One region of the Lysinibacillus sp. K60 genome, then DNA from elsewhere that is predicted to be linked to it. Evidence: riboswitches for the same ligand, from Rfam matches in the RefSeq annotation. Region 1 holds a riboswitch; each other region holds the start of a gene.
The links. Region 1 has a riboswitch for cobalamin ahead of HCH28_RS16550 (ABC transporter substrate-binding protein). Riboswitches for the same ligand answer to the same signal wherever they lie in the genome.
Positions count from the first base shown of each region.

Region 1 (2,207 bases):
CCTGCTTCCTGTAAGGCTTGCACCGCTTCTGTGGCATCGCACGTTGGTATGGATACGAGTATACTATAGGAAGCAGAATATTTTATCGCCCCCTTTTCGCCAGCAATTTCGGCTATTTTTTGGAATTGTGCAGGCGTATAATGCTTATTAATAATGCCAGGGCTAACGGCTAGACGGGTAAACTCACCATGACGGTTTAGTGTTTCAAATGTTTGATCTGGTACATTTTTTTGAAATGCGTTCATTTTTATCGCTCCTTATAAAAAAGGAGCTAGCAAAACGCTAGCTCGAATGGATTAAAAGTTTTCAGGATAGAAGCCCTTGGCTAAAATTTCAATGGCCTCTGCTGCACGAACCCCTTCAGACGCTGCTGAAAGTGGCAGGATGACAAAGCGCTCATTTTTGACCGCTTCCATCTCCTTCAATGCTGGATCATTTTTTAAGAATTGGATCTTTTGGTCTGCCGTTGTTTCACCGTAATCAATCACGACAACTACCTCTGGGTTGCGGTCTACTGCATCTTCCTTCGACACAGTTGTCCATCCTGATTCCACATCACCAAAGATATTTTGACCACCCGCGATTGTCACCAGCTCATTCATAAAGTTTTGACCAGCTGTAAATACATCCTTTTCACCGCTATCAAACACAAGAACACGTAATTTTTCGCTATCTTTTGGTAATTTAGCTTGTACTGCCTCTACATCTTTCGTCATTTGCTCAATTAAAGCTTCGCCACGATCCTCAATACGGAAAATCTTCGCGATATGGCGAATATCAGTGAAAATATCCTCTAATGTTGGCTTTGTCATGTTGGAAGCCGTATGTAAATACGTATGGATGCCTAATTCTTCAAGCTCTTCTGGTGTGCCTACACCCTTTTCGCCAAAGCCACTTTTCCAGCCTGCATATAGGAAATCTGCCTCGGCATCAATGACTTGCTCCTTCGTTGGGTATTGATCGGAAAGCACAGGGACTTTGTCGTATGCCTCTTGCAGTGGCTCATAGATTTTATCATCTAAGTAAGCTGTCCCTACCATAGAATCCTCTAAGCCAAGTGCTAGCATAATTTCTGTCACATGCTGATTTAAGCTAATCGCTTTTGTTGGTGCTTCCGTATATGTTTGACTTGTGTCATTGTTTTCAATGGTTACTTCGGCTGCCGCCTCAGATGGCTCAACCTTTTCACCTTGTGCTGCTGATTCCGTTTTGTCTTTTGCATTACAAGCCCCTAAAACAGCGACCAAGGCAATGATCATCATTAGCCATATACTTTTCCATTTCTTCATGTCCTTTTCTCCTTTGTTGTTAAAATATAGAAAGAAATCAGAGATTTCTTTACTACCCAGGTGTTTGGAAGGGCATAAAAAAAACCCTCTTGTCGCCAAGAGAGTAGCATAGTGAAATAACGGTATATTACCTGTATCACTATCCCCATCCTCGTGGTTCTTAGTCAAAAAATACATACTGGCAGGTATCCTGGCTTAGGTTCATCATCTATACGCCTTCCCATAGTTTCACTACAGTGGCATGCTGTATAGACTCCCCATTTACAGTTGCGGGACAGCATCGGAATTGCACCGATTTCCCTTTTAAGCAAATGACAAATGCCATTTGCACCAATACGTTCTATAATGGTCAATACTATTGATAGACTAGCAGAAGAATATTTATCGCGCAATCAGTAGTATGACACTAAAAGTATAATCATCATTATATTAGCACTATTTCGACATAAAGACGAACTATTTTACAAGAAATATAGAAGCTAGTATTCTGTTACAATAAAAAGATAGCATTCTATAGAAACGAGGATTTCTTATGTACAAAACAATTGGTGTACTTGCGCACGTGGATGCAGGGAAAACGACCTTTTCTGAGCAAGTACTTTTTCATACAAATAGTATCCAAGCCCGTGGTCGAGTTGATCATCAGGATACCTTTCTTGATAATCACGAGCTGGAGCGCAGACGAGGCATTACGATATTTGCCGAGCAGGGGCGTATGCGCATTGGCGATGATACATACACATTGATTGATACGCCAGGGCATGTCGATTTCTCCCCTGAGATGGAGCGTGCCATTCGTGTGATGGATTATGCCATTATGATCATTAGCTCTGTCGAAGGGATACAAGGCCATACAGAAACAGTATGGCAACTTTTACGTCAATACCATGTCCCTACCTTCTTCTTTATCAACAAAAT
Region 1 is NZ_JAASJR010000007.1:207,443-209,649, forward strand. It holds gene HCH28_RS16545 (precorrin-3B methylase) at 1-245, opposite strand, end outside; gene HCH28_RS16550 (ABC transporter substrate-binding protein) at 297-1,289, opposite strand; cobalamin riboswitch at 1,453-1,639, opposite strand; gene HCH28_RS16555 (elongation factor G) at 1,822-2,207, shown strand, end outside.

Region 2 (2,207 bases), 180 kb from region 1:
GAACTACCTAAACCCCACAATGTATCTTCTAAATTGCTTAATAGCATTTTCGTTCTCTTCTCAAGATGGTCTGGCAGCTCATTCTTACTGAAATATGTAAGTTTCAAGCTCTCATCATCCTTCATCTCCAATGTACCCCTGACATTTTTTGCAACATAAAGATGAATAACAGTATAGACTTCATCACCATTTGGATATTGGAAATAAAAATCTGGCCCTGAAAAAACACCAACCAAGTTAAATCCATTCGCTACAAGTCCTGTTTCTTCATGAAGCTCACGAGCAGCAGCTTCTTCTAACGTTTCGTTTAGCTCCAAACCACCGCCAGGTAATCCCCAATCCAACGTATCTGATCGATGTTGAAAGAGAATTTGTTTGTCATCGTTAACCACAAGAATTGTCGCTCCAATACTGATAATTGGTCTACTTCCGATGTGTTTCCTTAATTCTGACATATACCCCATTTTGGCCCCTCCTATAGATCATAAAATATTATTCGCCTTTCTCCCTATAAAAACCTCTATTTTCCATGTAATGCTTGAAAATGGATATATTGATATAAATGTACAATCTTTTTTGTACGAAATATTGCTAAAAAATACAGAATAGTTCATTAAAGATGAAAAATAGCTTTTTATAATCAGTCTTTTCTGAATTTTACCTATATTGATTGTTTCGAAAACTCTATGTTAAGGTAAAAAGACAAATTGAATATGCTAAATTTTGGTGGTTCAAATAGGAGTGGATTCTATTTGATTAAAAGGGAAGTTGGTGAGAGTCCAACACTGTCCCGCAACTGTATTTAGGAGCTCGATAACAAAGCCACTGTTTTGCTTGTCAAAATGGGAAGGTGTTATGGGAGCGTTGATCATAAGTCAGGAGACCTACCACGAAAGAAGCATCAATTAACCTACGAGGATAGGGAGGTGTTAGCTACTGCATGATTTTTGTGAATTTAGGTAAATTCACTGTTATTTGGTCTGTCATGCTTTTGTAGATTAACAACTTCTAAAAAGGGATAGAAGTTGTTTTTTTGTTGTTCTGTCGTGTTTGAATGGTAACGCTTACAAGAATAATTAAACAAAGGGGCTGTCATTAATGGAGTTAAATTATTCACCAGGTCTTGATGGAATCATTGCCACTGAAACAAAGCTATCTTTTTTAGACACTGTAGGAAGTCAAATAGTTATTCGAGGCTATGACTTGATTGAATTATCACAGCGATATTCGTATTTAGATATTGTTTACTTATTGCTGCATGGAGAAATACCAACTACGGAGCAACAGGCTGATTTACAGGACAAATTGAAAGCTCATTATCAGGTACCACAAGAGATATTTCAAATTTTCAAGCTATTGCCTAATGGAACACATGCAATGGATGGGCTTAGAACAGGGATTTCCGTTTTAGCAGGCTTTGATCAGCACATCAATGATCGTTCAACTGAAAGAAATTTAGAGCGAGCATATAGACTTTTAGGCGGTATGCCTAATATCGTAGCAAATAGCTATCGTGTATTAAATGGACAAGATGTTGTCGAGCCGGATAGTCAACTTTCCTATAGTGCCAATTTTTATTACATGATTACGGGTAGAAAGCCAACTGCGTCAGAAGAAGAAATTTTTGATCAGTCACTCGTTTTATATAGTGAGCATGAGATGCCAAATTCAACATTTGCAGCTCGTGTCATTGCATCTACACAATCTGATTTGTATGGTGCTTTAACGGGGGCTGTCGCATCATTGAAAGGGAATTTACATGGAGGAGCTAATGAAGCAGTCATGTACATGCTTCTTGAAGCCAAAACAGTAGAAGGCTTTGAAGCATTGTTGAAAAACAAGCTACAAAATAAAGAAAAGATTATGGGCTTTGGCCACCGTGTCTATATGAAAAAGATGGATCCAAGAGCGCAAATTATGAAAGAAGCCTTGCACAAATTATGTTTGGAGCAAGGGAATGACCGTTTATATCGCATGTGTGAAGCTGGTGAAAAAGTGATGGTACAGGAGAAAGGGTTGTATCCAAATTTAGATTATTATGCAGCACCCGTGTACTTCATGCTTGGTTTGCCGATTGAAATCTATACGCCAATCTTCTTTGGCTCACGCACAATTGGCTTATGTGCCCATGTAATTGAACAGCATGACAATAATCGATTATTTAGACCTCGTGTCAATTATATTGGCGAGCGTCATAACCTTGAAGA
Region 2 is NZ_JAASJR010000007.1:31,249-33,455, reverse strand. It holds gene HCH28_RS15655 (NUDIX hydrolase) at 1-464, opposite strand, end outside; cobalamin riboswitch at 711-906, shown strand; gene mmgD (citrate synthase) at 1,099-2,207, shown strand, end outside.
Region 2: linked by a shared signal. The riboswitch ahead of mmgD (citrate synthase) and the one ahead of HCH28_RS16550 (ABC transporter substrate-binding protein) in region 1 are both predicted to bind cobalamin.

Region 3 (2,207 bases), on a different contig from region 1:
TTATAGTTTGAGCCCACAATTAAACGCACAATATGGGGAATAATCAATCCCACAAATCCTATAGAACCACTAACTGCGACAAGCACACCAGTTAATAGAGATACTAATAGTATTAACTGAATACGGAATTGCTGAAGATTAACGCCTAATGTCACTGCCGCCTCTTCTCCTAGTAATAATAAATTTAAATTGCGATAGTGTAGCCATAGTAGCCCAAATACAACCAAGAATACGAAGGCTGGAATCACAATACTATTCCATTTGGCTCCAGCTAAACTACCTAGCATCCAAAACATAACAGCCTTTAAGGCCCCTTCTTGCTTTGACATCATTAAAATAAAGTTAGAGATAGCCGTTAAGATAAAGGACACAGCCATGCCTGCCAATAGCAAGCGGAAAATAGAGACACGTCCCCCAACACGTGATAAGAAAAAAACAAGTGTAATGGCAAGTAATGAACCAAGGAATGCGGATACTGAAAGAGCGTAAATACCTAAAAATGAAAACGCTCCTAAAATAATCACAGAAGTAGCTCCTACAGCTGCCCCTGAAGAAATCCCTAGAATATACGGGTCTGCAATAGAATTACGTACAAGTGCCTGAATGGCTGCCCCTGCAATGGCTAACCCCGCTCCTACTATAGCAGCTAGCAAAACACGAGGTGCTCTTATTTGCCAGATGATGATTTCCTGAGAGCGACTCCAATCTTGCTCGATCGAAGTTTGTATAAAAGGAATTTTAGAAAGAATAACTTTCCATACATATAACGGTGTAACTGAAACTGAGCCAACCATTACAGCAAAGGTCATTGAAACAATTAATACCATGAAAAGTACGAAGGAAAATAACATAAATTTTTTATTCATCTGTTTTAAACTCCTACTGAATATTGATGAATGAAGCAATAAAAAAAGGTATCCCATGCGAAAATGCGCATAGAAATACCCTAGATTAAACAAAGTCAGAAAAATATCCAGCTATTGTCCGTAATTGCTTGCATCCTCGTGGGCATTACAGGTATTACTAAATGGCAGGTCTCCTGGCTTCGATTCACTATCCTATAATTGCCTTCCCATTCTTAAACAGTGGCAAATCATATTATAGGATTCCTCGTTACAGTTGCGGGACAGCGTCGGACTTCCACCGACTTCCCTTTTAAGTGACATTCAAAAATGTCACACCAATAGTATTTGAAGTTATAAAATTGTGACGGTTCTATCATACATTTTTATAGATAGATAGTCTACTTCTATTTAACCCAATATTTGAGTTAACTATTAATAATAATAAGGTTGACACAATAGCATTCGTTTTTTACACTAGCAGTAATAACTTATAAAACGAGGTGAAATTCATGGCAACTGTTACACAACATAGTCACCATAAGTTAAGAACTATTGACATTACCTACATTGGATTGTTTTCAACGCTAATGATGGTGGGTGCTAATATCACTTCCTTTGCACCCTTTATGGTAGTTGGTGGTGTACCCATTACGCTTCAAACCTTCTTTGCAACTTTAGCAGGGCTTATTCTTGGTAGTAGAAAAGGTGCGCTCGCCTGTACAATTTATATGTGCGTAGGATTGGCGGGAGCTCCTGTCTTTGCTCGTTTCGGTGGTGGAATTGGCCAAATTTTAAGCCCTACCTTTGGGTTTATTATTACATTTATATTAGCGGCATTTGTTGCAGGGTTGATCGTGGAACGAAGCGGGACAAAGAAAAGTTTTATCGTAGCTGCTTTGGTAGCAACGGCTATAAATTATTTGATAGGAACAAATTGGATGTTTTTTGCCTATAAGCTTTGGGCAAGTGCGCCAGAGAATTTTTCATATAAGCTCGCTTGGCTTTGGATGATTCCTCCACTACCAAAAGATATTATTTTAGCTATTTTTGCTGGTATCTTCGCCCATAGATTACAAAAAACATTGAAGATCATGCCCATTCAATAGCATATCTCCCCACCTAATTGTGCCAGACTAAAGAAATGTTTTTCATAGGGTCATATCCATCGTTTCTGCACATTTATTTGCTACATTAGGAGCACATAGTGAGGAGGATATCATATGAAATTCAATAAAAGATGGTCAGTCGGACTATTATCAGTAGTCGCTCTAATTAGTTTATCGGCTTGTACAGAGGATCAAACAGAACCAGCGTCCACTTCTAATGAAACTTCTGAAAAAATGGATCATTCTACAATGAACC
Region 3 is NZ_JAASJR010000013.1:41,109-43,315, forward strand. It holds gene HCH28_RS21360 (FecCD family ABC transporter permease) at 1-866, opposite strand, end outside; cobalamin riboswitch at 1,013-1,200, opposite strand; gene HCH28_RS21365 (biotin transporter BioY) at 1,355-1,951, shown strand; gene HCH28_RS21370 (YdhK family protein) at 2,066-2,207, shown strand, end outside.
Region 3: linked by a shared signal. The riboswitch ahead of HCH28_RS21360 (FecCD family ABC transporter permease) and the one ahead of HCH28_RS16550 (ABC transporter substrate-binding protein) in region 1 are both predicted to bind cobalamin.

Region 4 (2,207 bases), 190 kb from region 1:
TAACTGAAAGAATTTTCTAACAGTTTTGCTACTGGGATGACACCACTTGCACGATTTAATATCTCTTTAATTGGATCACCTAAAGGGCGTAAATCTGTTAAGTTGACCCCTACTCCACCACCAAGGCGTGATAGCTCTAAACAATAGCCAATATTTTCAGCAATACTGTTCATGGAGTCATCCATTGATAATTTAAAGCAGCTGACTAATTCACCACGTGCTTTCTTACCACTATTTAAAGCAGTTGGTGTCGCTGGCTGGTAGGCTTCCATCATTGCTTCGACAGAGCGTTCTGCTAGAGTTGTGTTTCCTTGCGCCAAATACAAAGCAATAATGACAATACGATCCTCATACTTTTCTAAGATCTCTTCCCCGTCACGACTTTTCATAGCATAGCTATCATAAAATTTGCTTGCGCTCATAAAGGATGGGAAGCGGAAATTATAATCATAGGCTTTCTTGTACAGCTTCTTAATAAATTCCATCTCGTACATATCGATAAATGCTTTCTCATAGTAGCCCTCATCAACTAAATAGCGGATTTTTTCCTCAATATCTATAAAATAACGCAAACGTACGTTAACATACTCTAAAAAGTAGCGGCGCGTAGCTTCGCGGTCCTTTTCTAACTCAAGTAATCCAGTTGTACTATAACGATTCAGTACGTCATTATTAAGCTTTAAATAGGTTTTCATCTCATTACCCTCGTTTCATAAAACGTTTGTATTGCTTCGTAATCCGTTTGATTACCTCGTAAATCTAATTTCCTTACTAAGGGTACATGATAGGTAGCGGCGATTTTCTCACCAGCAGCGCCAAATACATGATGGCCGAAATTACTATTGCCACTGGCAACTACTCCTTTACAAAAATCCCTGTTTTTTTCTAAGAAACGTTGTACCTTTGCTGGAATGTCACCTAAACCATCTGTGTAGGTAATTAAAAGATAGGGCTTGTTCAATCGCAATTCCTCCGAGAGCTCGATACATTCTGCCTTTAATTTGGATACAACATTTCGGACATTACCTGTACGACTCGCGTAAACGATCATAGAGCAATCAACTCAATTTGAGAAACAATTTCCTGAACATCTCCTATAAAAGTTTCATTCATCTCTAAAACAGGCACACTTAAAAAACCTGCGTCAATAATCGTTTGCTTTGCCTGTTCATCATGATCGATGTTAACGATTTCAGCTTCAAGTCCTGCACGTTGTAGTTCAGATTTTACCCATAGGCATTTTGGACAAATTGTTTTCGTATAAAGTTTCATAGAAATCCCTCTTTTCATAAAATAAAAAGCCTATCTCCTCTAGAGAGATAGGCTAAATGGAAACGTTAACATACCAAAAATACTGACGTTCCCATCTCTTAATCCCCGAAGAAATGATAAATTTGTTTTATAAAGGCAGGTCTCCTGGCTTTGCTTCATTCTCTGATTCCCTTCCCATGCAAATGCACAGTGGTTGCAATCATCGTCAGCTTCACAGTTGCGGGGACAGCGTCGGAATTGTACCGAACTTCCCTTTTAAACTACATATAGTAGTACCTTTGTAAAACGAACACAATATATAGTTGTTGTTCAATAGTTTTAAGTGTACCATCCTTCAAATGAAAAGTAAATCAAGATTCTAAACTTCTTTATTTTTGGATTATTCAGTATTTTTAATTATGTAGTTCGAAATAGATTATCAATAATTACTACTTCCTAATTAAAATATTTATTTTAAATGATGTATGAAATTCTCTATTAAAATCGATCTACATTTGTAGAATGACTAGGATAATCTAGTTGAATAGCTAACATAGAACACTCTATATTCTGAAGAAAAATAGACTGATTGACACTACGAATATATTATTTCCTTTCAATAAACAGGGCCAATTCCTTATAAAATTCCGGCGTTGCAGCAGAATTTGTATGAAATTGAGGATTATATTTGGATATAAGTTTATATAATTTAGTAGCAGTTAAAAGATTTTGTTCTCTATCGTAAGCCCTAAAGCTATTATAGACCTCTTTCACTTTCCCATTTGCTAAATGAGAAAAGTAATGTTGCACTTCTTCATCCTCTAAGTAATCTAGTTGCCATTTGTAACATATTAAATTTGTGAGGAAAAACATTTCTAATGCTGGCATTTCACCAAATTTCAATAGCAATGTCATCCCATAATCAAAGGCATTTTCTAACCATTTCACTCCATGCC
Region 4 is NZ_JAASJR010000007.1:21,901-24,107, forward strand. It holds gene nrdE (class 1b ribonucleoside-diphosphate reductase subunit alpha) at 1-695, opposite strand, end outside; gene nrdI (class Ib ribonucleoside-diphosphate reductase assembly flavoprotein NrdI) at 692-1,051, opposite strand; gene HCH28_RS15610 (glutaredoxin family protein) at 1,048-1,272, opposite strand; cobalamin riboswitch at 1,390-1,567, opposite strand; gene HCH28_RS15615 (hypothetical protein) at 1,858-2,207, opposite strand, start outside.
Region 4: linked by a shared signal. The riboswitch ahead of HCH28_RS15610 (glutaredoxin family protein) and the one ahead of HCH28_RS16550 (ABC transporter substrate-binding protein) in region 1 are both predicted to bind cobalamin.